One region of the Sphingobacterium sp. Lzh-3 genome, then DNA from elsewhere that is predicted to be linked to it. Evidence: riboswitches for the same ligand, from Rfam matches in the RefSeq annotation. Region 1 holds a riboswitch; each other region holds the start of a gene.

Evidence for each region. A riboswitch is a leader RNA that binds a small molecule or an ion and turns the genes downstream of it on or off. The one in region 1 is predicted to bind S-adenosylmethionine.
Region 2: it holds a riboswitch for S-adenosylmethionine, as region 1 does, so the genes downstream of both, ACLCDV_RS15980 (O-acetylhomoserine aminocarboxypropyltransferase/cysteine synthase family protein) here and ACLCDV_RS20180 (5-oxoprolinase) in region 1, are expected to answer to the same signal.
Region 3: it holds a riboswitch for S-adenosylmethionine, as region 1 does, so the genes downstream of both, metE (5-methyltetrahydropteroyltriglutamate--homocysteine S-methyltransferase) here and ACLCDV_RS20180 (5-oxoprolinase) in region 1, are expected to answer to the same signal.
Region 4: it holds a riboswitch for S-adenosylmethionine, as region 1 does, so the genes downstream of both, metF (methylenetetrahydrofolate reductase [NAD(P)H]) here and ACLCDV_RS20180 (5-oxoprolinase) in region 1, are expected to answer to the same signal.

What each region holds. Positions count from the first base shown of each region.
Region 1 covers NZ_CP177226.1:4,781,753-4,789,726, reverse strand. Annotated here, with positions in the region: gene ACLCDV_RS20190 (SusC/RagA family TonB-linked outer membrane protein) at 1-2,865, shown strand, start outside; gene ACLCDV_RS20185 (RagB/SusD family nutrient uptake outer membrane protein) at 2,871-4,388, shown strand; gene ACLCDV_RS20180 (5-oxoprolinase) at 4,487-4,750, opposite strand; SAM-I-IV-variant riboswitch at 4,818-4,911, opposite strand; gene ACLCDV_RS20175 (DUF3050 domain-containing protein) at 5,122-5,892, shown strand; gene ACLCDV_RS20170 (TolC family protein) at 6,114-7,433, shown strand; gene ACLCDV_RS20165 (HlyD family secretion protein) at 7,433-7,974, shown strand, end outside.
Region 2 covers NZ_CP177226.1:3,783,703-3,791,676, forward strand. Annotated here, with positions in the region: gene ACLCDV_RS15970 (TonB-dependent receptor domain-containing protein) at 1-55, opposite strand, end outside; gene ACLCDV_RS15975 (FUSC family membrane protein) at 398-2,425, shown strand; SAM riboswitch class I at 2,606-2,718, shown strand; gene ACLCDV_RS15980 (O-acetylhomoserine aminocarboxypropyltransferase/cysteine synthase family protein) at 2,974-4,284, shown strand; gene ACLCDV_RS15985 (homoserine O-acetyltransferase family protein) at 4,318-5,361, shown strand; gene ACLCDV_RS15990 (homoserine dehydrogenase) at 5,399-6,580, shown strand; gene ACLCDV_RS15995 (GH92 family glycosyl hydrolase) at 6,646-7,974, opposite strand, start outside.
Region 3 covers NZ_CP177226.1:580,799-588,772, forward strand. Annotated here, with positions in the region: gene ACLCDV_RS02285 (hypothetical protein) at 118-648, shown strand; gene metE (5-methyltetrahydropteroyltriglutamate--homocysteine S-methyltransferase) at 749-3,061, opposite strand; SAM riboswitch class I at 3,140-3,243, opposite strand; gene ACLCDV_RS02295 (response regulator transcription factor) at 3,430-4,119, opposite strand; gene ACLCDV_RS02300 (sensor histidine kinase) at 4,222-6,054, opposite strand; gene ACLCDV_RS02305 (hypothetical protein) at 6,433-6,762, shown strand; gene pyk (pyruvate kinase) at 6,811-7,974, opposite strand, start outside.
Region 4 covers NZ_CP177226.1:5,766,180-5,774,153, reverse strand. Annotated here, with positions in the region: gene ACLCDV_RS24180 (UvrD-helicase domain-containing protein) at 1-401, opposite strand, end outside; gene ACLCDV_RS24175 (30S ribosomal protein S16) at 974-1,495, shown strand; gene rimM (ribosome maturation factor RimM) at 1,615-2,139, shown strand; gene ACLCDV_RS24165 (hypothetical protein) at 2,243-3,094, shown strand; SAM riboswitch class I at 3,313-3,415, shown strand; gene metF (methylenetetrahydrofolate reductase [NAD(P)H]) at 3,486-4,442, shown strand; gene ACLCDV_RS24155 (DUF2723 domain-containing protein) at 4,690-7,719, shown strand; gene ACLCDV_RS24150 (OmpW/AlkL family protein) at 7,868-7,974, opposite strand, start outside.

The DNA.
Region 1 (7,974 bases):
GTACTGACGTTCTCTTCTTTGGGATTTGAAACCAGGGAAATGGCTGTTGCTGCCAATGAGGGAACCGTGAATGTGCAGCTGAACGACGCTTCGTCGAGTTTGGAAGAGGTTGTTGTGGTCGGTTACGGTACACAAAAGAAAGTTAATCTAACCGGTGCCGTGGCTACAGTGAGTGGCAAAGATATGATCAAACGGCCCGTTGTCAATACAGCTTCCATGCTGCAGGGGGCAGTGCCGGGTGTTCAGATCAATCAAGGGTCAGGAGAACCGGGCAATGAAGGCGTTTCCATCCGCATTCGTGGTAAGGGTACCTTTAGCGGCGCCGGGTCGGATCCCCTGGTGCTCATTGATGGTGTGCAGGGAAAATTCTCCGACGTCAATCCCAATGATATCGAAAATGTCAGTGTGCTGAAAGATGCCGCCTCCGCAGCAATCTACGGCTCGCGTGCAGCCAATGGCGTTATTCTGATCACGACGAAACAAGGGAAATCGGGAAAGACAACCGTTCAGTATGACGGAAATGTGGGTATCTATAAGCCTACGAAAATGTTTGATCTGATCACCAATTCGGCGCAGTATATGGAATTATATAACGAAGCGCGTAAGAATTCCAATCTCAACGATGGCCTATATCCCGCCGATGTGATCGCTGCCTATCGCAACAGCAACGATCCTGTAAAATATCCAAATACGGACTGGCTGGGGCTTATTTTCCAAACAAAACCGACGTATACCCATAATCTCGGTATCCAGGGCGGAAACGAGAAGACAACCTTTAACGTTGGTTTGGGCTACGTCAATCAGGATGGAATGATCAAAGGTTTTAACTATGACCGTTATTCCGCCCGCCTCAATCTGACGACCAAAATCTCGGAAGGTATTAAATTCGGAACAAATATCTTGCTCAAAACAGGGCATACCGAATCTATCCCGGGCGGATCCAAAGACCTCTTCCTGTCGGCCATGTCGCAGGCACCAACTTATGGCCCATTTTTGCCGGATGGTAGCGGACGTTACACGTACAAAGCTTACGACTGGGAGTACAACAATAAAAATCCTATGGCCGTATTGGATCGGAAATTCACGTACAATACCGACGACTATGCGGCTAATTTACAAGCCTGGATGGAGGTACAGCTGTTTAAGGGGCTTTCCTGGTACACCAAAGGGGCCTATAATTTCAATATGGACAAGTACAAGGATTATAAATCAACGTTGGATGAATATTATTACCATACGGGCACGCTCGGAACAACATTGGATCTTGGAAAGGGCCTTACGGATCAGGATCAACAAACAATATACACCAATTTATTTACTTACCTGAACTATGATCGCGCGTTTGGCGCACACCACCTCAAAGCGCAGGCCGGATATAGCATTGAAAAAAGTAAGTATACCTACCTTCAGGGCTTCAGACAGAATTTTGTCGACGATACACTAACAGAATTAAATGCGGGGGGATCGGATATTCAACGGGCAAACGGAACCGCCAACCAATGGGCGCTGATCTCGTATTTCGGCCGGTTGAACTATGATTATCAAGGGAAATACCTCTTGGAAGCCAATATGCGTTACGACGGTAGTTCCAAGTTTTACGGTAAAAACCGTTGGGCAGCCTTTCCTTCTTTCTCTGCAGGCTGGCGTGTATCGGAAGAATCGTTTGTCAAGGAATTCGCTTCCGGTTGGTTGGATAATTTGAAGATCCGTGGATCTTGGGGGCAACTTGGAAACCAGAATGTGGTGGATGTGAATGGCTATTCCTTAAATTATCCATACCAGCCTGTATTGGGACTTACAGGTAATTATTCATTTGATAACAATAGTCTGCAATCGGGGGTGGCACAGCAAAGACTGACCAACCCACTGATCAAATGGGAAACAACAACCATGACAGATGTTGGGGTAGATTTAAGCCTGTTCAAAAATTTGGATATTACTTTCGATTGGTATAAGAAACGGACAACCGACATCTTACGCCCTTCGCAGATCACGGCAATCGTAGGATTGGGCGCCCCAAATATCAATGACGGTATCGTTGAAAATAAAGGTGTTGAATTAGGAATTACCTATCGCAATCAGCTTACCACGGGCGCATTGGAAGGTTTACGCTATCAGCTAGGGGCAAACCTCGATCGTTTCAAAAACAAGCTGGTCAAATTTGGAGAACCTGAAATCGGAGGCTATACGATCAAAAAAAATGGCTATGCAATGGACAGCTTTTATACCTACGAAGTCATTGGCATATTCCAGTCAGAAGCAGAAGTAACAGGTTCGCCTAAGCAGTTTAATGATAATACACTGCCCGGCGATCTGAAGTATCGGGACGTCAATGGGGACGGAAAAATAGATGCCAACGACAGAACAATGATAGCCGGTGTGGATCCAAAGCTGAACTATAGTTTTAATCTAAGTGCTAGTTTTAAAGGTTTTGACTTTTCGGCCCTATTACAAGGGGTATATGGCGTCAAATCCTATGTTTCGGGCTGGGGTGTAACCCCATTTGTACAGGGTAGCCCGCCGACAAAAGACTGGTTAGACCGTTGGACTCCTGAAAATCCTTCGACAACGATGCCCCGTATTTATTGGGGTTGGAGTGCTCCGGAGAAATTCAGCCGTGCTTCCAGCTATTTTATTCAGGATGCCTCATACTTCAGGTTGAAAAATCTTGTGTTCGGATACACTTTACCTGAAGGGCTCTTGAAAAAATATAAAATTGACCGCCTAAGGGTTTATTTTTCGGGTGATAACCTGCTTACTGCGACCAAATTTAAGGGCTTGGACCCTGAACGCTATGGAAATGGTGATCTGGTACAGTATCCACAAAACAAGATTTATTCATTTGGTGTACAAGTTAACTTTTAAGTGCTATGAAAAAGAAATTTATAACAGCGTTGATGCTATCCGGCCTATTTTTAGCTTCCTGTAACAGTGCCTTGGACCTCAACCCTTTGGATCAGATTGCTTCGGACAATTATTTTAGCAAAAAATCGGATTTTGATAATGCTTTGGCCGGTGTATATGCCTCGTTGCAGAGTGAAGCCTTTTCTTTTGGGATGCCTTTCCGGGATTGTCTGACCGACAATGGCTACAATCAGTTCAATTCGGGTAGCGTCAATGAAATCGTCGGTGGGAACTTAAATCCGACCACCGGGGGCTACGAAACCGGTATTTATAACGATGCTTATGTAGGTATAGGACGTGCCAATCGCCTGATCGAAAAGCTTCATGGCTACAATGGCGCCGATATGAACGATGGGGAGAAAAAAAATATGGAAGCCGAAGCCCGCTTTATTCGTGCTTTTGTGTATTTCCAATTGTACAGTATCTATGGTGAAGTGCCACTTGTACTGACTCCCCTCAGTTTGGAGAATCAACGTCAGCCAAAGGAAACTGCGGAGAATATTCTAAAACAGATTCGGGCCGATCTGGATTTCGGGATCGCCAACTTAGCGGCTAAACCTTATTTCAACAATGGGGGGCATGCGACCGCAAGTTCTGCAAAAGCCTTGAAAGCACGGGTTTTACTGTTTGCGGCTTATGGTGACAAAGGGGTGCCCGATTTAGCAATTCTGAAAGAGGTAAAAGATTTATGCACCGATGTCATGAAAGAGTATACCCTGAGTACGGCTTTTGAAAATGTCTTTCGCGATGCAACACAGAAGAATAATACTGAGATTATCTTTTCGGTCAATTTTCTGGCACCGAATAATACAGCCCCCTGGGACATGTACCTCGGCGATTGGATAGCAGCTTCACCGTTGCAAAACCTCGTGGATACCTATGAATGCAAAGATGGTCTGCCTTATGGTGAATCACCTTTGACTGACCGAGCCAATCCCTTCAAAGATAGGGATCCGCGCTTGAGCAAAACAATTTTCGTGGATCATCCCGACTTTGGCGGCGGTAAGATCCATACACCGTCCAATCCGCGGCCTACAGGTTATGGGGTGCTGAAATTTTTGGATCCGGCCAACTTACCTTTTGGCTTTTCAACATTGAGCCAACAGGATGCTGTTGTACTGCGGTTTGGAGAGGTGTTATTGATGTATGCCGAAGCACAAAATGAAATCGCCGGACCAGATCAATCGGTTTACGATGCTATGAATACATTGAGGAGCCGCGTTCAGATGCCCGGGTTCCCTGCCGGTTATACCAAGGAAAAAATGCGCGATCGTATCCGCCACGAAAGAAGGGTTGAACTTGCTTTCGAAGGACTGCGGCATTACGACTTGATTCGTTGGCATATCGCAGGCGAAGTACTCAATGCGGTCAAAGACAGTAAAGTGCCCTATCATTTTGAAGACAAATTTTACCGCTGGCCATTACCACAAACAGAAATTGAGAAAAGCGCAGGTGTGTTAATTCAGAATCCAAACTATAAATAATAAGATTATTGCCTTCTTTTAAATCGGCAATTTACTAAACCAACCACAGCAGCGCGCACGAAGTCCTTTCGATGCGCGCTTTTTTTTGCCGATAAAGATTATTGTAAAGGAATCAGGACATTCTGTTCCAAGCGTACAGGGACATGCTTCACCGAGGTAAAACCGTCTTCCTTGGAAATGATGTTGGAAAGATCCAGTCCTCTTTTGGAGAACGTACTGATCAAAGCTGTTCTAAAGGTTGCCTTGGCTGAACCCCAGCCTTGTCCCAAAATGGTGTCATTGTTGAGCTGGATCAGTTCATCTGTTGAGTAATAACTGAATTTTTCCAGTAAGTGTTGGTAAAGATTTGTTGTAGTAGCCATACAATTTAAAAATTTAAAAGATTAAACCATAAACTGTATCCAGATCTTGTTGGGGAAAATAATCGTTCTGTGACGTTTATTTTGGTCGAAACCCGTATTAATTTACCACCGCGGTGCCTGCACTCGGTTGGTATTGCATCATGCAATTCTGAATACTCTACAAATATAGTAGATTATTTTTTATAATAAAAAATATTTTTGTTTTTAAGGGTAAATGAACTTTAGCAACAGGAATAGGGCGGTCAAAAGCGAGGCGCATTGTTGGCTGTGATTTGGTTATGAAGCGGATAGCTGGGCGAAAAATTTATCATGTTACTGTAATCTCATCGAAAATACTTTTAAAAATAGAGATAAGACAATACTTTTGCGCCATGAATAGAATTGCGGAAATTAACGAATACATTGCTACCGAACGCGAGGTATTATTGCAACACCCCTTGTATCGTAAGATCAAAACGATCAAGAATCTACGTTCTTTTACAGAAGGGCATGTGTACGCTGTATGGGATTTTATGTCTTTACTAAAAGCTTTACAGATTAAATTGACCTGTACGACTTTACCTTGGTTTGCGAGTGAGCATCCATCAACACGCTATCTAATCAACGAAATTGTATTGGCTGAGGAATCGGATGAATACATTGATGGTCGTCGTTTGAGCCACTTTGAGATGTATCTGGATGCCATGGATGCTATGGGTGCCGATCTTCATCTGGTCAATAAATTTATTGCTCACGCCAAAAAATCGAGCAACATATTCGATGTCATTGCAACGACCACATTGGACAAGCGGATCAAGGACTTTTTGAATTTTACATTCGAAGTGATTGCTGAGGGCGAAGTGCATAAAATAGCTGCAGCATTTACATTTGGACGCGAAGATCTTATCCCGGGAATGTTTACCTCTATTTTGGAAGAAATTAAAACAAATTTCCCTACAGCCAATCTGGACAGCTTTATCTATTATTTTCAACGTCATATTGATCTGGACGGCGATGAGCATGGACCTTTGGCGATGCAGATGATCACAGATCTCGCGAAGGACGATGAGGTTAAATGGACGGAAATGAAGGAGATTAGTAAAGTTGCGCTACAAAAGAGAATACAGTTGTGGAATGCAATAGAAGATTCCTTATACGGATAGTTTGGTTTTATACCATCCGGAAAGGCCTTTCAAATCAACGTTTGAGAGGCTTTTTTTTGTGCTTTAAAAAAGGATATGGTAAGATCTTCTTGGCAGATATTGGTCTTTTTGATTGAATTGATGAAAAAATGTCTTTTTTCCATAACATATTGGCGTTTGTGAAGAAATCCAAGTTCCAATAAGTGTCTAAGTTTGCAACGCAAAAAAATTACATAGCACACGTGAACTTTTTTCCTCCCTATTGGGCAAAAGGCATACTAACCATAGGATTGTTAGTATGCGCTATTTCGGACACCTTCGCCCTCGATTCTTTGCGCATGTCCCTGAAAGACATGATCGACAAAGCACTACAGAACAGTAAATACATTGAGCAGTCTTATTTGCAGCTCAAAGAAACTGAGGTGGCGGTACAGCAGCAACGCATGGAGTTGCTGCCCAAGATTTCCGCCCGAGCTTCTGCTAGTTATGCGAGTAATATGCCTGTGTATGATCAGGGGCTTTTAAATAAACCCGCCCAGCATGATATCATTCATTACTTGTACGATAGCGGCCTGGATTTTTATCTGAACCTCTACAACGGGCATCGGGACCTGATGAAAATTGAGTCCAAAAAATTGGAAAATGAGCTGGCTAGAATCGATTGGAAGAATGCCGCGGCGCAGACGAAATTGGAGGTTTGCAATCTTTTTTTGGATTTGGAACTGTCGTATAGTAACCGATCTTTAATCGAGCAGGATATTGCTGATCAACGGGCACAGCTCAAGGAGATTGAGCATCTGTATAAGGCGGGTGTTGTATTGCACAGTGACGTCTTGCGTATTTCGTTGGAGCTTTCGAAGCGGGAACTGTTGCTCGTGCAGATCGGTCATGATATTCAGGCTGCAAATCAGAAGCTGCAGCTAATTGGTGGTATTACTGCGGAGATTGTGCCCCTGCCCGAGCAGTTTCAGGTGGAAAACCCCAGCTATGAAGCGCTTGTTGCCGAAGCGCGAAGCCATGCTTTTTCCCTCCTAAAATCCGAACAGGAAGTGGTTATGAAAAAGTTGTCGGTCAAACAGGCGCGATCAAATTATCTTCCTGAGTTGGGCTTGACCAGTACATTCACTTTTGCCAATCCACAGGTTTTCTTGTATCCCTATAACCCCAGCTGGTATAATCTGAGTATCACAGGGCTCAAATTAACCATACCGATCTCGGCAATTTATCTCAATAAAAACGTGGTGCGCGGAGCACAGATCGCCTTGGATCGACAAGAGGTAAAACACCATCATGAAGAGGAGATTCTGGAAAATCAACTATTACAGGCCCTGTTGGATTATCAATTGGCTATTAAGCAGCAGGACGTCTGTCAAAACAATAAGGCTTTGGCGCAGGAAAATGCACGAATTATAAAAAACAGGTATTTTAAATCATCGGCTTTGATTACAGATCTCTTAGATGCTGATATGCAATACCTAAAAACACTTTTTGATCTTGAAACCGCACATATTGCGCTACAGAAACATTATTATTTTATCGAATTTTTGAAGGGTACTATCTAATGAAACCTAAATCACGAAGAACAGTTGTGGAGGCACAACTCACTCGAATCACCAACTGGTTGGCTGGAATTGTCTTGTTGGCCTTGCTGTTATGGGGCGCTCAAGCATTATGGATGCGCTTGCGGTATACCTATACAAATGATGCACAGGTAACACAGTATATCAATCCCATTGTTTCTCGGGTGGGCGGATATGTGGTTTCTGTGCATTATCACGATCATCAATTGGTTAAACGGGGTGATACCTTGTTGCTTATAGATAATAAGGAATATAAATATGAGGCTGATCAGGTAGCGGCATCTGTGAATAAGGAAGCTGCAGAGATCAATGTTCTTCATAGTCAAAAGGAAATTCTCCAGGCGGAACATGAGTCTTTACGGACCTCAATTGCTGCCGGGGAGGCTCGGGTAACCAAGCAACAGTTGGAGTATGATCGCTATAATTATTTGTTTCAGGAAAAGTCTGCAACGGCACAGCAACTGGAGGATGTAAAAGCGACGTTGGATGTGTATAAGAGTGAGCTGGCTTCGTTAAAGCATAA
Region 2 (7,974 bases), 1.0 Mb from region 1:
AAAACAGGAATAAAACAAGTGAAAATAAGAGCAAATTAATTTTTTGTGGTTTCATAATGTAATTTCTTTAGGCTATCGATTAGATAGTCAACTTCATAATAATGACAACAAACCTCGTGTATTCATTACACGTAGACCAGTAGAAATAGATCGATCGTCCAATTTACTCGGTAGACAACCCAATAACATCGGTAAACCATATCCCTCACTGATCGATGTTAAAGCCGGTAAATTATCCCAGCTAATCTTGAATCTCCAAAAAGCACAGCGCAAGAGAAGCACATCGAATCAAAATAAAAATTCAAAAAATAAACAAAAATCAAAACAGATAAATTGTATACAAAAAATATTAAGCATAATATTTGTATTTTTGCACAGAAAATTAGCAAACTGATTGATGAACACTGTATCCTTGAAGAAAAGACTCTACCGTATTTATATCCTAATGATACGATTTATGCAAGGCGAGCATTCTGGAGACGCTTTACGTAATGTTTTCATCAGTATCATCCCAAGTTTAGCTCTCTACTTATTGGGAGCGCAAGCGAGCACGGCAATTGGAATCGGTGTCGGATCGTTGTTAACAACACTCACAGATCCTCCTGGAAACAGAAAAGATAAACTTTCTTCGGCTCTTGTCTGCATCCCCACCTTCTTTGTTGCCTCATTGTTTACAGCGATTGTATTTCCATATCATTGGCCCTTGGTGATATTGCTAGCGGCGGCGGGTTTTATCTGTACGTTATACGGTATTTTTGGAGCTCGTTATGCTGCAATTGGAAACATGACATTGATTCTCATGAGTTTTGTGATCGGAATGGCCCCACAACAGCCCTTTGCTGTTAGTTTACAGATTACAACAGGATCCATTATATATTACTTTTTTAGCCTTTTACAGGCCTATATACAACCTTATCGCTCGCTAAAACATGCGATGGCCAATGGTTTTCATGGATTGTCCCAATTTCTATTGATACGATCCCAGTCTTACGATCCCGATATTCCTTTGAATATAACGTACAGTCGCGTAGGCAAAATTCATGGCCAGATCAGCGAACAACAGGAACAAATCAGGTCCCTTCTTTTTCGAGAAAAAAAAATCATAAGTCAACAGTGGCATAAAAGCAATTATTGGCTCAGTCAAGTTTATGGGTTAATTGACCTCCATGAGTTAATTATTGCACTCGATCACGACTATGATGCGATTCGCAAAAACCTTGCAGATACGGGCAGCCTCCCTTTAATTCGTCAAACAATCAAATTATTAGCTTTAGAAATTGATAGCTTTTCACAACCTAACAAGAGGTTTCGGTATGCACATCAATTATATCATAATAACTTTAAAATTAATGCCCTCTTACAGGATTTAAAAGAAATTCAAGAAGAGCAGGCCTGTCAAGCAAAAAGTATATTATGTTCGATCATAAGCAACATCGAAGCAATTATTGATGTACTCAACCGAATTCAGGTGGCTTTTTATCAAAATCAGGAAATCCAGGATAAGATTGACAGCAGTGAGTACCAACAATTTATCAATCGACCTTTGCGCAATCTCGCTGATCTAAAAAGTAAACTCCATCTGAATAACCCGCTTTTTCGATTTGCCGTTCGGATGGCTCTTCTTTTTGGAACAGGCGCATTGATCGGTATTTTGTTTCTGGATTTTAAATATACCTATTGGATCTTATTGACGATCGCTATTGTTGCCAGACCAGCATTTTCAATGACAAAAAAGCGTAATATAGAGCGTATTGTAGGCACATTCTCGGGTATAATAGTTGGCATATTCTGCTTAATTGCTATTCATTTTCTCCCGGCTCTTCTTACCATAGCTGCATTAGGTCTTTTCGGATTCTTTTTATTCAATCGATCTAATTACATGGTCAGTGTCATCTTTATTACCTTGGGAATTGTGATTGCGCTCAATTTGTTTGAAGGCAATATCAATCTCATTTTAGGCAGCCGAATGCTTTTTACACTTATTGGAGCATTCTTGGCTATAGCAGGTTATTTCTTGATACCTGTACGCCAGAGCACTGGCATGGTTCAGCTGGCAAAAGAGGTATCTCTTTACAACGAACATTATTTCCAGATCATCAATAACCGTCTGTCGGACGAAAGACAAAGTTCCTTTGATATACGACTGGCTCGCAAAAAAGCACAGACTGCCATGGCCCTGTTTTCGGACGCTATCAATGAAATGAAAAAAGAACCCGAGCATAAATGGATGGATTGGTCACATATCCACCATTTTCAGGCACTCTCTTATCAGGTCAACTCCCATTTGGTGGGTCTTTCGCTATCGTTAAACAAAAAGACGAATCACCACCTGACGTATGATATCCATAGTAGAATTGATGCACTTAAACCTCTTTTAACAGATTTAAATCAAATTGCAGAACGGATCAACTTAAAGAAATCATAATACCCGATTGGCAGTTACTTATCTAGTTTCATGGGACAATATGTGATCCGATCGGTATGTTATTCAAAATTCCTTTAACTAAAAAATAGCTTTTCTTTTGCTTTAATAAAAAAAGAATTTATATTTGTATCGTCTTCGAAAGAAGATTCTAATCAACACCTCCCTTAATCAGTAGGTCTTGATTTATAAAGAAGTGGCGAGAGACTGGCTCAATGACCCACTGGCAACCTTCAATTTGTTTGAAAAGGTGCCAATTCCTGTCCAAAACAATATCGTTTTGGAGCATATAAATAACATAAGACAATGATTATTAAACTACTGAAGTCCATTAAAAATTCAGGTTCAACACAAGTGAGCCGCACGATAAGCGAAAGTGTAAGCCATCATACCACTGTATTGATGCGAATGCGTATGCATATGCACTTCCACGCTTGTTAAAAATCATTTCCTTTTTCTTGGATAAAGATTTAACAGACCCTTCAAGGAGGTGTGTATGCTTCTCTTTTTACTTAGCAATTTCTTTTTGAACCCTTAAAATCTGATATATTATGTCTTCAAACAAAAATTTAAAATTCGAAACTCTTCAGGTTCACGCTGGCCAAGTCGCTGACCCTACTACGGGATCTAGAGCAGTTCCTATATATCAAACAACATCTTTTGTATTTGAAAATGCCGAACACGGCGCAAACTTATTTGCATTAAAGCAGTTCGGCAATATTTATACACGGATTATGAATCCTACTACGGATGTTTTCGAACAACGTATTGCGGCACTGGAAGGTGGAGTCGCGGCTGTTGCTGTTGCATCTGGCCAGGCGGCACAGTTTATTGCATTAAATAATATCTTGGAAAGTGGTGACAATTTTGTTGCCGGATCCAACTTATACGGCGGTACATTCAACCAGTTTAAAGTTTCTTTTAAACGCCTGGGCATCGAAGCTCGATTTGCAACGGACGCCGAGGCAGATAAAATTGAAGCCCTCATTGATGATAAAACAAAGGCCATCTATGTTGAAACAATTGGAAACCCAAGTTTCAATATTCCAGACTTTGAGAAAATTGCTGCAGTAGCGAAAAAATATGACCTACCGTTAATCGTCGATAATACTTTTGGCGCTGGAGGTTATTTATTTAAACCTTTGGAGTATGGTGCAAATGTGGTGGTTGAATCGGCTACTAAATGGATCGGTGGACATGGTACAAGCATTGGCGGTGTCATCGTCGACGGCGGAAACTATAATTGGGGCAACGGAAAATACCCGCAATTTTCCGAACCATCTGAAGGCTATCATGGCTTAGTTTTTTCCGAAGTTTTCGGTGAAGGCGGACCGTTTGGAAATATCCAATTTGCCATTCGGGCACGTGTGGAAGGGCTTCGGGATTTCGGACCAGCACTCTCCCCTTTCAATTCATTCTTATTATTACAAGGACTTGAAACCCTATCTTTGCGGGTACAACGCCATGTAGACAACACTTTAGAGGTAGCTAAATGGCTTGAGGCGCATCCACAGGTAGAAAAAGTAAATTATCCGGGCTTAAAAAGCTCTCCGAGTTTCGCTAACGCACAAAAATACCTTAAAAATGGCTATGGAGCAGTGCTTTCTTTTCAGCTCAAAGGTGACGCAGCACAAAAGGCCAATAGCTTTATCGACAGCTTAGAATTAATCAGTCACCTGGCCAATGTTGGTGATACGAAGTCATTGATTATCCATCCGGCAGCGACTACTCACCAACAATTGAGTGATGAAGATCAGGCAAATGCTGGAGTGTTCAAAGGTTTATTACGTCTTTCTGTAGGAATAGAACATATTGATGACATCAAAGCTGATTTACAACAAGCTTTTGATAAAATTAAATAATCAGATTTTTTCGGCTTAAAACGTAAACGTAAAATGAGTAAGCATATTTATCTGCACCCGGAGCCTTTTGTATTTGAAAATGGAAGAGAGCTTACTGATTTACAAATCAGTTATGAAACATTTGGCAAACCCAACGCAGATCGCAGTAATGTGATCTGGGTTTGCCATGCACTAACGGCCAATGCGGATGTACTGGATTGGTGGTCAGGTCTTTTTGGAACAGGTGAATTGTTTGATTCAAACGATTATTATATTATCTGCGCCAATGTCATCGGATCAGCATATAATAGCAGTAATCCGCTATCTATAAACCCAGCTACTGGACAACCTTACTACTTATCTTTTCCTGAATTTACAGTAAGGGATTTGGTCAAAGCCCATCAATCTCTTGCAGACCACCTGGATATCAAACAAATAGAGATCCTTATTGGGGGCTCATTGGGCGGTCAACAAGCATTGGAATGGGCCGTATCGCACAGTATAGCCATCAACCATCTAATCGTCGTTGGAACAAATGCCGTCCATTCACCATGGGGTATTGCATTCAATGAAAGTCAACGTCTTGCCATTACAACTGATCGAACCTTTTACGCCAATCATCCCGATGGCGGAGCTAAGGGTTTAAAAGTTGCACGCGCTATGGCACTGTTGTCTTACCGCAACTATACAACGTATGCCAACACACAAAAGGAGGATGATAAAGAAAAACTCGATCATTATAAAGCATCCTCCTATCAAAACTATCAGGGTGAAAAATTGGTGAAACGCTATAATGCGTACAGCTATTACTTCCTAACCAAAGCAATGGACAGCCATAATTTGGGTCGTGGAAGACGATCTATCGAATCCGCTTTAGCGAGCATCGACTGCCCAACTTTAGTGCTGAGCGTCAATACAGATTTGTTGTTTCCTCCACAAGAGCAACAATTTATCGCTCAACATATTCCCAATGCCCACTACCAGGAGATTGAATCTACCTATGGTCACGATGGATTTTTGATCGAAACAAAAAAACTCACTAAAATTATCAGCAGCTTTCTGCAGGAGCAAAAAGTGTACATCAACGAATTAGTATAAGAGAATAAAATACATATAAGAGAATTTAAGAAGAGATATGAGTAATAAATTAACAATAGGGATGTTTGGGTTTGGTGTTGTAGGCCAAGGTCTTTACGATATCATCAAAACTAAAAATCTTAATCTGGAGATCAAGAAATTTGTCATTAAAAACGGTGATAAAAAACGCTCGCTACCAGCAGATCTATTTTCTACCGACGCGGAGACAATTTTAGGTGACCCAGACATTAATACTGTTGTCGAACTGATAGATGATGCCGAAGCAGCCTATCAACTAACTGTTCGTGCCTTGAAATCAGGTAAAAATGTGGTATCTGCCAATAAAAAAATGATTGCCAGCCATTTGGAAGAGCTAGTTGATATTCAACATGAATATGGCACCAGTTTATTGTACGAAGGTGCAGTTTGCGGAAGTATTCCCATTATACGGAATTTAGAAGAGTACTATGACAATGAATTACTTCATTCTGTCAGCGGTATTTTTAATGGATCGTCCAACTATATTTTATCTAAAGTTTTCAATGAAAACCAGCAATATACAGATGCTTTAAAGAAAGCGCAAGAACTTGGTTTTGCTGAGACAGATCCCACCCTTGATGTCGGTGGGTTTGACCCAAAATTTAAAGTATGTATTGTTGCTTCCCATGCGTACGGGATCTATGTCAAACCAGACGATGTCTTTAATATTGGTATAGACAAATTGGGACAGCAAGATATTCGTTTTGCTAAAGAAAAGAACCTCAAGATCAAATTGATACCAACAGCGAAAGAGATCGACGGCAATAAAGTTGTACTTTACGTATTACCACGCCTAGTAGGCAAAGACAGCATGCTTTATAATGTAGAAAATGAGAACAATGGTGTATTGGTAAAAGCAGCCTTTGCAGACGAACAATTTTTCTATGGTAAAGGAGCCGGTGGCCACCCGACGGGCTCTGCTGTGCTATCGGATATCGCTGCCCTTCGCTATGGATACCGCTATGAATACAAAAAACATTTGGAATCCAGCACATTAAATTATAGCCAAGATTATTTAATTAAGGTTTATTTGAGATACACCGATGATGCACTGATTGAAAAGTTAAATTTCGGTGAAATCACAGAACGATATTACGCACCAGATTTCAAATATGTCATAGGACATATTAATCTTCAACAAATCGCAGCTCACAAAGCCGATTTGGATCAAGAAGGCAATTTTATTGCTGAAATCGCGTAGGCAATCAACAAACCAACCTACCTTGAAAATAGCCCCGAATGGGGCTATTTTTTTATTGCTTAAATTTAGTTGCCTTTCAACTTGAGGTCTAAAATCCCGCCTTCTACCAGACGTTCAAAAGGCAGCTGCCAACCTTTCCACAGGCGGTTATTCAACCGAACCTGATCAATAATATAACTATTGGCCTGCTCCTTCTTCACCTGAATGATAAATTTATTTTTTCTTAATTTCTCCGGCAATTGTATCGTTACCCGATCAAAAAGTGGCGCGCCAATCTGAAGTGCGGGCTTCTCGGTGGTGAGACTTCGTACGTCGAATAGGCCGATACTCGACAAGACATACCATGCGCCAAGCTGTCCTTGGTCTTCGTCTTGTCCGTAGCCATAACCGTGTATTGCATCATTACCATAAAACTCATTGCAAATTGCCCGTACCCATTTCTGACTTAAATCAGGTCTACCAGAAAAATAGAACAGCCAAGAGATATGCAGGTTCGGTTGATTACCATGATTATAAAGACTTTCAATCCCTGCGAAAGCGTCAATTTGTGTACCACCTCCAAACACATTCTTCTGCGACACCGTAAAAATACTATCCAACCGCTGATTAAACAGATCCTTTCCAACCAGTTTAACCAATTCCTGTGGGACATGCGGAACATAGAAGGTATACTGCCAAGCATTTCCCTCCTGAAATCCACGCCATGGTTCATAAGGGTTAAAGTTTGAAATAAACCGCCCAGTACTATCCTTTGGTCGCATAAACTTCGTTGTGGTATCGTACAGATTACGCCATCCATCGGATAATCCCTGAAATTTAATGTAGTCTTTTTGGTGCCCCAATGATTTTGCAAATTGTGCGGCTGCACCGGCAGAAAAAGCATATTCCAAGGTATGCGAAGCACCAAAAGGAGATCCATTGGTCATTAATTCGGGACTGCCATTATCATCTTTTATATACGGAGAATAACCTTTACGGACAAAAACGCCCACATCTAACTTCCCCGCTCCAGGCAGACGGTCTTTCCCTTCCAATTCATTTTTGCGCACCGCAGCATAGGCAAGATTCACATCATAGTCACGAATACCCACATTATACGCCGCTGCAATTGCCAAACCTGTAAAATTAGTCCCTACACCCGAAACGTATTTACTGTTGGCAATACCGTCTCCTAGCCAACCTGCATCGCGATAGACCAACAATTGACTCTGAATCCAGTCGTTGTAATAGTCCGGATAAGCAATGGACCATAACTGTGTCAAATTCCAAAATGCACCCCAGATCGCATCGGTATTATAATGATGATGAATAGGTTGCCCCTGTTTATTTAGAGCAATCTGCCCTACCGAGCCATCATTTTTGGGATATGCACCATTGACGTCGCTTGAAAGCCC
Region 3 (7,974 bases), 2.0 Mb from region 1:
CTCTAAATGGTGGCCCACTGTTCCAATATGCTTAGCTTATGATGGAGTTTTAAAAATCCAGCTGCTTTCGAGGGTATTGTGAAAGCTGGATATGAATGTTATGTTTTAGAAAATTTTATGAATTCAGTAAATAAATATGTCCTTCAGGCACTGGATAACTATCCTATGTATTTGGAGGAGACCATGGAATCCTTATCCTATGCCCTGTCTTATGATGAGTCCAATACAATGGCGCTGTGTTTGATGGGAAGAGTTCATGCCGAACAGCTATTGGATTATGAGCAGGCAAAAAGATATTTCCAGGAAGCTTTGGTGCATAATGTGCAGGCATTGGAAGTATATCCTTATTTCATTCAGACGCTGATTGATATGGGGGAGTATGAAGCTGCAAAAAAGACGATTAAATTTGCTTTGACACTTCCGGCGATGCCCTTGACAGGGATATGGATCAAGAAAGCACTTCTATTTGAAAAATTGAGAAAATACAAAAAGGCATTGAAGGCGTTAAAGATGGCAAAACTTGAAAATGTTGATCTTGATTTTTCGTCAAGCCTGAAGTCGATTGAAGATCGGATTAAGGGGAAACAGGAAATTAACAACGGGAGAGAAAAGGAAAACAAGAAAGAAAAGAAGAACACCCGAAAATAGGCTCACATTATCCGGATGACGGTTTTTGTTTCGAACCAAGGTCCAATAAAAAAGCCCTAGATGAAATTTCATCTAGGGCTTTATCAATATAGTTTAAGAATTATTCTGCTCTTAAGATTTTCGCAGCCTCAACCATCGACTCTAAAGCCGCTTTGGTTTCTGGCCAAGCACGAGTTTTTAAACCACAGTCAGGGTTAACCCAAAGTTGTGCTGCTGGAACTACTGCTTTTGCTTTACGCAATAGATCTACCATCTCATCTTTGCTTGGAACACGAGGTGAGTGAATGTCATAAACACCTGGACCAATATCGTTTGGATATTTGAAATCACCAGCGAAAGCATTCAACAATTTCATTTGAGAGCGTGAAGTCTCAATCGTGATGACGTCAGCATCCATTGCAGCGATGTCTTCGATGACATTATTGAACTCAGAGTAACACATGTGTGTGTGAATCTGTGTATCGTCTTCTACATTTGATGAAGAAACACGGAAAGCACGTACTGCCCAGTTCAAGTAATCTTTTTGATCAGCTTTACGAAGCGGTAATCCTTCGCGGATTGCTGGTTCATCGATTTGTATGATTTTGATACCTGCTTTTTCCAACGCTTGTACTTCATCCAAGATCGCCAATGCAATTTGGTAAGTGGTTGTTGAACGCGGTTGATCATTACGTACGAAAGACCATTGTAAGATAGTAACCGGACCAGTCAACATACCTTTAACCGGACGGTTAGTCAATGATTGAGCGTATGAAGACCAACGGACAGTCATATCTTCAGGACGGTATACATCACCATAGATAATCGGAGGTTTTACACAACGTGAACCGTAAGATTGTACCCAGCCGTTTTGTGTGAAAGCGTAACCAGCCAATTGTTCACCGAAGTATTCAACCATGTCGTTACGTTCGAATTCGCCATGTACTAATACGTCGATATCCAATTGCTCTTGAAGACGGATTGTGTTTTCAGTTTCTTCTGCGATTGCTTTATCGTACTCTGCCTGCGTGATAGCACCTTTTTTCAGGTCTGCTCTCCATTTACGAACATCTTTCGTTTGTGGGAATGAACCAATAGTTGTGGTAGGGAATGCCGGCAAGTTGAACTTCGCTTGTTGCGCTGCTTTACGGTCAGCAAATGCTGAAGTACGTTTCGCATCGTCATCAGTGATATTGCTTGTACGTGTTTTAACCTCAGGTTTGTGGATCAGTGGAGAAGTACGACGGCTTTCAGCTGCAGCTTTGTTCGCTTCGAAGCGTTTTGCTGTTTCAGCATCAACTTCACCTTCTGCTAATACGGCTAAGTCTTTTACCTCAGCTAATTTTTGTTTAGCAAATGCTAACCAGTTTTTTACTTCAGCTGGTAGCGATTGCTCATTGTGTTCATTGTCTAAGTCAAAAGGAACGTGCAACAATGATGAAGAAGGAGCTACCCATACACGGTCTTTTCCTAATGCATCAACAGCTTGTTTGATTTTAACCAATGATTTTTCGTAATCATTTTTCCAGATGTTACGGCCTTCTACAATACCCAAAGATAATGTTAATGAAGCAGGAACTTTAGCTAGTACCGTATCCAATTGGTTTTCACCGCGTACCAAATCCAAATGTAAAGCATGGATAGGTAGGTTAACTGCGATATCTTCGTTATCTTTTAAAGCTTCGAAGTAAGTCGTCGCGATTAATTTGATATTTTTTGCTGCTGCAGCTAATTTTTCGAAAGTAGGTTGATATAAAGCTTTTACTTTAGCATCTAAATCCAATGCTAAGAAAGGCTCGTCAATCTGAACATATTGCGCACCGGCCTCAGATAGTTTAGCTAATATTTGCTCATATACTGGAACAAGTTTATCCAATAAATCGATGCGGTCGAAGCCAGCTTCTTTTTCTTTACCGATCAAAAGGTAAGTGATAGGACCTAATAGAACTGGTTTAGTATCGATGCCCAATGATTTTGCTTCGTTATATTCATTTAAGAATTTTTCGGACGTCAATTTGAATTCTTGATCTTTTGTGAATTCTGGCACCATATAGTGGTAGTTCGTATCCAACCACTTGGTCATTTCCATTGCCGTCACGTCGATTCCTTCTTGTTGGAAACCACGCGCCATGGCAAAATATAGATCTAAGCTGTAATTGTTGTCTACTTTATTCAATAAAGAATGGTAACGAGCAGGAATTGCACCAACAGTAAGGGTTAAATCCAATACTTGATCGTAAAAAGAGAAATCATTGGAAGGGATCAAATCTATTCCAGCATCTTTTTGTGTTTTCCAATTGCCTTCACGAATTTTTTTTGCTGTGTCCAATAATTCCTCAACAGAAGATTTTTTAGCCCAATAGGCCTCATTGGCTTTTTTCAATTCGCGGAACGCGCCCACACGAGGGTAACCTAAATTGTTAGTCAATAACATAATGAATGTTTTTAATATTTCTTTTTCAACTATATTTCTTGCTAGAGAGAGAAGGACACACTAGAATTTGGTGACTTCGGCTTATCATTCCCATATCAAGTAGGGTAGAATTTAGCACCTTGTCAAGGGACAGGTTGCTAAGGCTTCATCGGGTCTATTCCCTCTGCCTTTCTCTATAAGCGACGCTAAGTTAGAACATTTCTTTTTGAAATGCAAATTTTTTATAAAAGTGCGTCAATTTTTTATATTCTACTAAGGATAAAATTGTTTTGTTCTTTTCTTTTCATCCATGATTTAGTGTATGCCCTGTTTCAATACGCCGTGTAGCATAAAAAATGGGGAATGACTGTTTCTCATTCCCCATGCTTTTAGCTTACCAAAAGTTTGTAACCTTTTCCGTGTACATTGACAATTTCAACTTTACTATCTTCTTTTAGATATTTACGAAGTTTACTGAGAAATACATCCATACTTCTACCCGTAAAGTAGTTGTCATCATGCCATATTTTTAATAAAGCTTCTTCCCGGGTCAGCACATCATTTTTCTTTAAACAAAGCAAGCGTAGTAGTTCCGCTTCTTTAGTGGATAGTTTTTGCATCTGTCCTTTGTAAGAAATTTGCTGACTTGTATAATCAAAGAAATAATCGCCAATTTCAAATTTATCAGCAACCACTTCCTCTTCTTTGTCTCGAACACTGCGTTTCAGCAAAGCATTGATGCGGAGCAATAATTCCTCTACTCGAAAAGGTTTTGTGATATAATCATCTCCCCCTAATTCGAAGGCTTCGGTTTTATCTTCCATCATCCCCTTTGCTGTGGCAAAGATAATAGGAACTGTATTGTTTGTTTTTCTGATTTCACGCCCCACTGTAAATCCGTCCTTTTTTGGCATCATGACATCGAAAATACAGAGGTCGTAGTTATTTTTTTTGAATTGAGAAATCGCTTCATCTCCATCCGTGCATAATGTGACGTCAAATTTTCCCTTTAATTCGAGATAGTCTTTTAAAAGATCCCCCAAATTAGGATCATCTTCTGCTAATAATATCTTTTGCATAATGATTATATTAATTTTCACCAATGTCCCTTGATGCTGATAAATCAGCTTTCCTCAACCTTTGAAATTTTTTAAAGAGGAAATATACAAAAAAGGAACGTTTTATTTTTTAATAGGCAAAATTACTTCAAAGGTCGTGCCCTTATCTTTTTCACTTTTAACTGTAATTTTTCCGTTCAGCCTTCTCAGGATGTCCTGTACATAACTTAAGCCAAGACCAAATCCTTTGACATTATGAACATTTCCTGTTGGAATACGGTAGAACTGGTCGAAAATCTTTTGCAGGTGATCCCGGCTCATCCCAATACCGTTGTCGGCAATGGTGACGACAATGGTATCACCGACATTTTTTGATTGTATATTCACATGCAGATCTCCTTTGTTGTACTTAATCGCATTATCCAGTAGATTATAAAATACATTTGAAAAATGCAGCTCGTCACCAACAACTACATCTTTCGTTGCCGCTAGATCTACGGAAAATTTTCCGCCTATATTTTGCATCCTTAACTGCATACTGTCGGTAACTGCTGAAACAAGATCATTAATTTGCACATCTACCTGGTCTAACTTTAATGTTTCCTTTTCCAGTCGAGCTAGATCAAGTACACGTTCGATGTGATTTCCTAGCCTAACATTTTCGTCATAGATGATATTGGCTAATTTTTGAACACGTTTATGGTCTGCATTGATGTCGGGGTCTTTCAGCGATTCACTGGCAATCATGATGGTCGCAACAGGTGTTTTAAATTCGTGCGTCATGTTGTTGATGAAATCTGTTTTCATTTCCGAAACTTTCTTTTGTCTGAAGATGATAATCAATGTATATGCAAAACAACCCACCAATAAGAATAGGAGTGCAAGCATAGGCAGAAGCAGATAGCCCATATTATCTGCGATTATTGCCTTTTTATTGGGAAAGTAGATTGTTAATTTTCCTGGTGCAGCACCGATATCACCTTTAAATAGAGCAGTAGAGTATTTCGTTGTATTAGTAGGGTTGTTTAAAGCAGCCTCGTTTAGGATATTATTTAGCAATATATTGTTTGTACTCCATATTTCAATATTAAAAGGAGCTTTAATATCGCGTTGAGCCAACTCATCTTTGATCAGTTCCTGGACAATGATGACATTCAACCGATCCTTTAACGGACGCTTTGCTAGCTCCATTCCAATAGCAACATCTTCGATGTAATCTGCCTTTTTACCACCGAGCATAGCAACGGAGTCGTAAACGTTGAAACCGGACCAAGAATTCTTTCTGTTTAGCACATCGAGCCTTTTTTCCAAATCAGAGATGGTTTTTGCAAGTTTTGCATTCTCTCTTGGTGGTAACGTGGCTACCCTAAATTTTGTCTGTTGATTGACCAATGGGTCCATTAGTGGGATAACAAACCGCGTGCTGTCATCTTTCCCATTCACCTGATCATCTACTTTTGACGCATTTAACATGATAAAAGCCTGTACTAGATTATCGTCTGTAAGCTCATTTGAAACAGAAAATTTGATGTATTTCTGGTACTCTGGTCTTTTGATGTATGTTTCGTAAAAAGAATTTTTGATTTCAATTACATTTGGATACAATGCACGTAATTGGTCTTCTTGCTCTTTAAAGTTTGAGAAAATAACATGTTGTTTGTTTTTTAATTCTTCAACTCTATACTGTATTTCGAGTTGCTCGGCCAAAAGACGTTGTTTGGCTTGTTCCTGCTTGGATTTTTCAATGTTACGTTCCTGTTGAACTTTAGCAAAGTCAACAACTTCCCGTCTTTCAAGCTTTCCGGCAACTGCGGTAATCGCAGCATTGACAGACTCATCAAATAATTGGGATTTTTGACGATAAGAATCTCTCAAAAAATAGAATTGCATGGCCAATACACCGATAAGGGCTAGTGACATTAGTCCAATAATTAATACAATGCTATTTTTCTTCATTCGAATAGGGTATTTAATAAATGTATTTTAATTGTATCACAAAGTTTATAACATTTAGTTTGCTCACTATTTGCGTATTCAGCCCTGATGTTATTTTTTGTGTTCATGAGGGTTCGATAGCTCATTTTCTTAAATTGTTACAAATATAAAGATGCTAATGTGTTTTGAAGCTGTTTTAACAATGTTTAACAGCAACTTGTTTAAATATAGCTGTTGTTGTTTGTAAATTAGTGAATAGAAATAAATTATGTGCTGAATTGGTCTACTGATAAATTTAGTCTACGCGGTTAAGTCTGGCTGCTATAGAAGTGAATAAGCCGAGTATAACATATTCATTGGTGCAATTGAGTGCAGATACTCTTTAACAACTATATAGCGATGAAAAGTTATGTATTATTATTGGCATTATCTTCCATAGGAACAATTGCTTTGGGGCAGGTGAAGGTAAAGCCGCAGATTCCTTTGATGGAGAAAAAGGAAGCAAAGATGCCCGTCCTAAAATTGGACTCTTCTAATGAGAAGTACAATATGCCTATCAAGAACCTGAAGCGTGTGGATGGTTTAGCTCCGATGCCAGGAACAGAAAAAATGCCCAAAGAGGATGGAGAAATAGATAAGCCTCCGTTTAGACGATTGGAGGATTCACTCAAAATGAAGGACTTTAAATTAAAAATAGACTCCTTATATCCAAACAGACAAAAAAAATAGCGTTCTATTTAGAACGCTATTTTTTTTGCTTTTAATCCTTAATCTCCGCTATAGTTGGGAAACACGGATTGTATTTGTTTTTCCTTTTTCGATCAACGGTGTCGAAGCAGTGTTGATAATGATAGATCCAGGTTTAACGTAGTTATTTTTTACAATAAATTTGTTAACATCATGGATAGATCCATCCGTGCTTTCAAACTTGTCGTAGATGAAGGTTTTAACTCCCCAAAGCAGGCTGAGTTGTTTCAGCAATTTTTGTGTTCCTGTGAAAACTAAGATATCTACATTTGGTCTATAACTTGTAATTTCAAACGCTGTTGCTCCAGAAGATGTCAATACTGCAATCGCTGACGCATTTGTTTTTTGAGCAAGATAAACCGAAGAAGCACAAATCGCATCTGGAATAAGCGTTCCGTCGTGGATTTCACTAACCTTCTCATTATAATAAGGATAAGAAGTTTGTTCCACGTGAATAATGATTTTGCTCATTGTTTCAATAACGATTTCAGGGAATTCACCAACTGAAGTCTCGCCACTTAACATCACAGCATCCGCTCCATCCAATACAGAGTTGGCTACGTCATTTACTTCAGCACGTGTAGGACGTGGGGTAGTAATCATACTTTCCAACATCTGTGTTGCAATGATCACTGGTTTTGAAAGATCTCTACATTTCTGTACGATAATCTTTTGAAGCCCTGGCACCTCTTCCATTGGAAGCTCAACGCCTAGGTCACCACGAGCAACCATAATAGCATCTGTCGCTTCGATAATTGCGTCAATATTTTCAATCGCTTCTGGTTTTTCCACTTTTGCGATTACGCGTGCGTGGCTTCCTTTTGCTTCAATGATTTTTTTACATTGAAAAATATCTTCTGCCGAACGTACAAATGACATCGCAATCCAGTCTGCACCATGATCTAGCGCAAAGTTCAAGTTGTCTAAATCCTCCTCTGTCAACGACGGGATAGATACTTTTGTATTTGGTAAATTAACCCCTTTACGTGAAGTAAGGACACCTCCGTGTACAACTTCACAGGTAACTGTATCTTTATGGTTGGTCTCTAAAACACGAAGTTGAAGTTTTCCGTCGTCAAGTAAAATGATTTCGTTGGCTTCAACATCGTTTGGAAAGTTTTCGTATGTAATGTAGATTCTGTTTTCGTCTCCGATAAGTTCATGTGTGGTGATTTCAACTTTTGAACCATTAGT
Region 4 (7,974 bases), 980 kb from region 1:
GCATCAAGATTGAGTTCATACGTGAATGCACGAATAACTTTTTGGGAAAAACCATCAATTGTACTTATGGTAAAATGACTGTAGTCATGTAGGATACGTCGATACACCCGAAAAGCTTTCTCTTGTACCAGATGCGGATTCCAATCTGGTTGCTGCTGAAGTAAAAGCTTTCTGAAATCTTCAATTTTAGGGCTACGATTGCCTGTTGCCAAGCCATGGAGTACCGAGAGGATACGTTCCTTCATCTCGGCGGTTGCCTTATTGGTGAATGTCACCGCCAAAATCTCCTTATAGCTATTCTCGTTGGAGAGTAGGAGTGTGAGATAGTGTAAAGTTAAGCTAAAGGTTTTTCCCGAACCGGCTGAAGCTTTTAGTATTTTTAATGGCGCAACAGATTTCATAGAATGAAGGTAGAAAGTAAAAAGTGAATTGGCAAAAATGTCGCTGACTATTTCGAAGCTATTGTACACAAACGGTTCATCCTGTTTACATTTGGTAAAGATGCCCTTTTAAATAAAGGAGTTTTTTGTGCCTTGATTTTTGAAAAGTTTGTTGTAGCTGCTTTATGGAAGCAAGAAAAGACGAAGGTCTCAAGGGTAGGTATTGCGCTTGAAAGAGCTTGTTGAAAAGAGCTAACCCTATCGTTTTCAGTGAAGTTTTATTAAATGCTTTATGGAAGCAAGAAAAGACGAAGGTCTCAAGGGTAGGTATTGCGCTTGAAAGAGCTTGTTGAAAAGAGCTAACCCTATCGTTTTCAGTGAAGTTTTATTAAATGCTTTATGGAAGCAAGAAAAGACGAAGGTCTCAAGGGTAGGTATTGCGCTTGAAAGAGCTTGTTGACAAGAGCTAACCCTGTCGTTTTCAGTGAAGTTTTATTAAATTATAATGATGATTAAAAAAAAATAACTATCTTTGCATCCCCTCTAGTATGAAGCTCGGGGGATATGTTGAATACATAAAATAAAATTAAAAAATGGCAACTAAAATCAGATTGCAAAGACACGGTAAAAAAGGACGTCCTTTTTACCACGTAGTCGTAGCGGATTCTCGCGCTCCACGTGACGGTAAATTCATCGAACGTATTGGTTCTTACAACCCAAACACAAATCCAGCAACTATCGTTTTGGATTTTGAAAAAGCTTTGGATTGGATGAATAAAGGTGCTCAACCAACTGACACTGCTCGCGCTATCCTTTCTTATAAAGGTGTTCTTTACAAAAAACACTTGCAAGGTGGTGTGAAAAAAGGTGCTTTTGATGAAGCTGCTGCTGAAGCTAAATTTACAGCTTGGACTGACGCTCAAGAAGCTAGAATCTCTGGTAAAAAAGATGGTTTAGCTCAAACTAAAGCTGAAGCTAAAAAAGCTGCTTTAGTGGCTGAAGCTAAGAAAAAAGAAGAAAAAGCTGCTGCTGTAGCTGCTAAAAATGCTCCTGTAGCGGAAGAAACTGCTGCTGAAGAGACTGAAGCTCCTGCATCAGAAGAAACTGAAGGTTAATTCTTTCATAAAGTATTCGAGAAAGCCGACTCAATCTTGAGCCGGCTTTTTTTGAAACAGCCAATAGGCTAATGGTTTGCCAAATCATGTCTCACAGCTAATCGCTAAATACGAAATATATGACTATTGATCAAAGCTTTTACATTGGTTACATCAGTAAAACAAGAGGTCTTAAAGGAGAAGTACAACTATTTTTTGAATTCGAGGAATACGAGAGTTTGAATATCGATGTTGTCTTTGTGGAAGTGAACAAAAAACTTGTTCCTTATTTTGTTGATACCATTAAATTTCAAAAAAATAGTACAGCCTATGTGACATTTGAGGATGTGGATCATATCGATAAGGCTCAAGTACTTGTACGTAAAAAGCTATATCTTTCCAATGATAAGATGCCCGAGCGTGATCCAGACGATTTTAGATATACTGATTTAATCGGTTTTTTAGTGATTGATGAAAACCATGGTGAACTGGGGCAAATAACAGACGTCCAGGAATTTCCACAACAGTTTGTCGCTTCGGTAAATATGGACGGTAAAGAACTGATGTTCCCGTTGTCTGATGATTTGATCTTAGGAATCGATGGCGAAGAGGAGATCATTGAAGTTGAATTGCCAGAAGGCTTAGTGGATCTTTATAAAGAATAAGCATATCGCCAGGCTTATTCAAATAAATAGCAGTATACAAACTATTGCAGTAATTTCTTATCTTGGTCTGTATATTATTACTGGCCATAATTATTGATTGATTTTGAAACCGTTATTACTACTGCTATTTATATTCTCGTTGTCTTCTTGTGCTTTCTTTGGGAAGAAAAAGGACTTTCCTGAAGGCAATTACCAAATGATACTGGGCTATTCAAATGAGGAGTATCATAAAGTAAAAAGAGAATCACCCCAAAATGTGGAGGCAGATGCCTATGGTAATGATCCTATGCTATACCGGTCCTTTCTCTCACTCCAGGATAAAGATAAGTTTGTGATGGCGATCGATGATATCTTACTCTTCGGCAAGTATAGATTCAACGGCGATCGATTAGAATTGAATGATGAGAAAAAGGGTAGCCTCGCCTTAGATATTGTTAAGGTAAAAGGCGATTTTGTTCAGCTGAGAGGTGATTTTTCACAGTTTAGCTCAGCGCATGTACCCACTAGCGAAAGACTTTATATCAACTTTGCGCTAGATAAAACTCCTATCCGGGAGACCCCGAGCAAATTTGATAGCCAGGTGAATCTATGGCGAAATGCCCCTGTAAAATCAGAAAGTGAAAAGGAGATAAAGACCCGGACACTGAATTTTGTAGATTATTCTATCGCTTATTTCCAGCACATATCAAGTTCTGGCACACATCACGATTATCGATTGGATGGTGTTGAATCACCAATTATTTATGCTGAGAATGGCATTGTGCTAAAGAAGTGGGAAGATGTTCCTGAATCCTGGAAGGAATTGTTTTACAATGAACAAAATGCATTAGTTGCCTATCAATATTTATTTGATGGTTTTAAATATGGATCGAAAGAAGAGTACCATGTTACCGGACTCTTACTGATCACATTTTATCTCAAAAATTTACGAAATTCCCTGGCAACGAATCTTTAGCCGATCCTGTAGTGACGTAGGCAATCTCTTCGCTGTCAATGATCCTCGGTCGTTAATTTTATCTGTTTTTTTAAGTCTTTTACTTTTGTTGGAGCGTAAATTTCTATTATTGCTTGGGAATAAATCCGAAGCCGTACTTATTGCAGTCTTTTTGCCACTATTTTTGCCTTTTCGAAAAAATATTTTTGTCGTTTGATTTTTTAAAACGATATTAGCAACGCTTATAGAGAAAGGCCGAGGGACTAGACCCGTTGAAGCCTTAGCAACCTGTCTTGTTCAAGGTGCTAAATTCTACCCTACTCCATGTGGGAAAGATAAGTTACATGTAGATAAACGATTCCTCGACGTGTGCGTTTCGATGTAAGCCAACCAAACTAAAAACAGTTTTTTAATGAAGATTATCGATCATATCCAGAATGCCAAAGGAAAAACATTGTTTTCTTTTGAGCTATTGCCACCGGCGAAAGGGCAGGGCATCCAAAGTATTTTTAAAACCATGGATGAACTGATGGAGTTTAAACCTCCTTTTATCGACGTAACCTACCATCGGGAAGATTATATCTATAAAGAGCATGCGAGTGGATTACTGGAACGCGTTTCCTATCGTAAACGTCCTGGGACAGTGGCGATATGTGCTGCAATCATGAATAAATATAAAGTAGATGCGGTGCCCCATTTGATATGTGGTGGTTTTACAAAAGAGGAAACTGAAAATGCATTGATCGATTTGAACTTCCTGGGGATAGATAACGTCTTGGTATTGCGGGGAGATGCACGTAAGGGCGACGCCGATTTTATACCGACCGATGGTGGACATGCTTTTGCAACAGACCTACTTGAACAGGTAACGGATATGAATAAAGGAAAGTATCTGCATGAAGACATTATCACATCGGAAAAGACTGATTTTTGCATCGGAGTAGCGGGCTATCCCGAAAAGCATTTTGAATCGCCAAATTTCAATACTGATTTTAAATATCTGAAACAAAAAGTCGATATGGGAGCAGAGTTTATTGTGACTCAGATGTTCTTTAATGTTGAAAAATACAAAGAGTTTGTAACAAAATGTAGGGACAATGGAATCCATGTGCCTATTATTCCGGGATTAAAACCACTGACAACGAAAAAACAGTTGGTTACCCTACCAAGGATATTCCATTTAGATATTCCAGAGGAACTGAGCGATGCTGTTTCAGCATGTAAAACGAATGCCGACGTCAGACAAGTAGGTGAAGAGTGGTTGGTGCAACAATGTCAGGAGCTGATTAAATTTGGCGCTCCGGTTTTACATTTCTATACGATGAGTAATCCTGGTCCAACAAAGAAGATTGTTGAAAAACTAGCCTAACTCATAAAAGTAATACGAAAAGGGAGCTGATAAGCTCCTTTTTTTATGGCAGTATTCGTTGTGAAAGCCTAAAATATGTTCAGAATTTCGATCGTGTGGTTTAGGTCGATCGCTATTTTCAGGGTTTAATAGCCTGTTTATAGTCAGATACTTGTGTTAAATAGTGTTAATTAACTTATTGGAATCAGGATAACTTTTTAACTTAAAAGTGCTAAAAAAGATTTTAACAATAGACCAAATTGACCTTATGACGTACACTAGATTAAATTCTCTACTCGGCTTTGCTTGCGGACTAATTGCTACATGTGTCTATATCGCCACCGTTGAAAAGACGGTAAGTTGGTGGGATTGTGGTGAATTTATTGCCTGTGCCTACAAGCTGGAAGTGGCACACCAGCCGGGAGCACCATTATTTCTTCTTATTCAGAATATATTTTCCAACCTAGCTTTGGGTAATGCAGGTAAAATCGCCTATTGGATGAATATTGGATCCGCAATCTGCAGTGGGCTTACTGTTACATTTTTATTCTGGACGATAACAGCAATTGCCAAAAAGATACTCAACAGGCAAGAGAACGTTCAATTATCGAATTATTCCCAAATTTTTGCAGCGGGTTTAGTTGGTGCAATGGCTTTCTGTTTCAGTGATTCATTCTGGTATTCGGCTGTTGAATCCGAGGTATATGCGATGTCTTCATTGTGTACAGCAATTGTTTTTTGGGCAATTTTAAAGTGGGAAGTCCGTGCAGATGAGGAAGGTAGCGATCGTTGGCTGGTTTTTATTGCTTTTGTTATGGGCCTTTCGATCGGAGTGCACTTATTAAATCTGTTGGCAATTCCGGCTATAGCGATGGTTGTCTATTTCAGGAGAGCAGGACAGATCAGTGCGAAAGGTACAATAAAAGCTTTCTTGTTAGGAGTGTTGATCTTGGGAGCCGTATTGTGGGGAATTATTCAATGGTTGGTCGGTTTAGCAGCGAAAGTGGACCTTTTATTTGTAAACTCACTAGGTTTAGGTTTTGGCTCAGGCATCTTGTTTTTGTGTCTGCTGTTGGGGAGCTTTCTCATTTATGGCCTATATTATTCTTATAAAAAGCGGCAATACACACTGCATACCGGGTTGCTGGTCTTTTGTTTTATTCTATTTGGGTATAGTTCCTATACCATGGTTTTGATCCGTGGAAAAGCGAATCCCTCGTTAAACAATAATGCGCCGGACAATGTGTTTTCTTTTTTGGGTTATCTGGGCCGGGAGCAATATGCCCGCGAACCTTTATTCAAAGGACCCTATTATGATTCGCAAGCCGTTGATGTGGAGCGTAAAACCGCTTATCGCAAAGATGAGTCTGGTTATATTCCTTTTAGTCAGGTCGATAAGTATACGTTTGATAAGGAAACTTTCTTTCCCCGCATATATAGTCAAGATGGAGCCCATCAGGCTTATTATAGGAGTTACCTCAATTTGAAGGAGGGGCAGCAACCACAGTTCTCGGATAATTTTAAGTTCTTTTTTAATTTTCAACTGGGGGATATGTACACCCGATATTTCTTGTGGAATTTTGTCGGTAGACAGAATGACAGGCAAGGGTATGGGACCTATAGTGACGGCAATTGGTTGTCGGGGATTAAACCATTGGATAATTGGCGTTTGGGAGGGCAAGATAAAATATCCAAATCGCAGGAGCATGACCCGAGCCGGAATACCTATTTTTTCCTTCCCTTGCTACTGGGAATAGCCGGTGCAATCTGGTTGTATCGAAACAATAAACCTTATACCGTGGTCTTGACCTTACTGTTTGTGTTTACGGGTATAGCGATCGTTGTTTATCTCAACCAAACTCCTATGCAACCTCGGGAACGAGATTATGCTTACGTAGGATCTTTTTATGCGTTTGCGATCTGGATCGGACTGGGCGCAATAGCATTTGTTCGGTTTCTCAATCGTTTTGTACAAACACGGTATGCGTTGGCCACAGGTATTTCTTTCGCTTTATTGGGCGGTCCCATTATTTTGGTCCATCAAAATTGGGATGATCATAATCGCTCTGAAAAATCGCTGGCAAGGGATATGGCACGTAATTATTTAGAATCCTGCGCTCCAAATGCTATTCTATTTACCTATGGAGATCATGATACATTTCCTGTATGGTATTTGCAAGAAGTGGAAGGAGTACGTCCGGATGTTCGGGTTGTGGTATTAAGTTATCTGACTGGCGATTGGTATATGCAGCAGGCCAAGCAGCCGACGTATCAAGCGGCAGGTCTTCCCGTGACGATCCCAGCTGAAAAGACGAAAAAAGGCGTTCGTGATTATATCCCTTTTGTGGATAGACAGCTTGACAATGCGGTGGATATACAGCAATTATTACAGTTTGTCACATCGGATGATCCGGAGTATAAGGTTCAGCTGAATTCAGGTGATATGGAAAATTATTTCCCTTCCAAGAAGGTCCGATTGCGCGTTGATAAAGAGGAGGTGGTTAAGAAGAATGCGGTTCCGGCTTATTTTCAAGGTGCTATTGTTTCTGCAATGGAATGGGAAATTCCGAATGATCATCTGACCAGGGCGGATTTAACCCTGTTATCGGTGCTTGAAAATAACCATTGGGACAGACCGATATATTTTTCGAACATGCTGCCAAGTGACATTAAATTGGGCCTGGATAAATACCTGGTCAATGAGGGCTTTACTTCCCGATTGATGCCTGTCGCTGCTACAGATCAGTCGACAGGAAAACGAAATGAACAGGCCGGGCTAGTTAACATGGAAGCATTATATAACAATATTATGCATACGTATCAGTGGGGCAATGTTAAAAATGCACAGTATTTAGATACCGATTCGTTCCGCTTTACAAGTATGTACGCCCGTGATATATTTGGAAAAGCCGCCCGGATGCTCTTGGCCAATGGTCAGGTCAAACAAGCTGGGGAAGTAGCGAAAAAGGCATACGATCAATTACCCGATCGTGTATATGCGATGTCGGATGCCATCAATTATGCCGATATTATCGACAGTCTATATCGTTCGGGACAACCTCAGCTAGCCAACAGGATGATGGACCGAAACCTTGATTATGTGACTGAAAATATGGAGTATCTACATCAGTTGGTGACGGATAAGAAAAACCTGAGCTTCGAGTGGAATGATATTCAGACCGGTTTGGATTCTGTAGACCGGTACAAGGCTATTTTATTGGAAGCAAAAGATACCAAGCGATTGGCACGTGTTGAGCGCTTGAGACAGCAATATCAAAATTGGTACGGAGTAGAATAATGTTGATGACATACTGAACCAAATTTACGCGGTCTGCCTAAACCGCAAATTGACTGCTGTGCTTGAGGTAAAAAAAAACCAGATGAGGCCTCTTCTAAAATATTGGAAGAGGCCTCGATACATATAGGATAGGGAATGAGCCAAATGATTAGAATTTCATGCCGACTCCAAAGCCGAGCAGGAAGGGATTGATGTCAACTTTTGCCGGTATGGATAAGTTGGGAGCGAGGTTTGATGCATCAACATTGACATCTG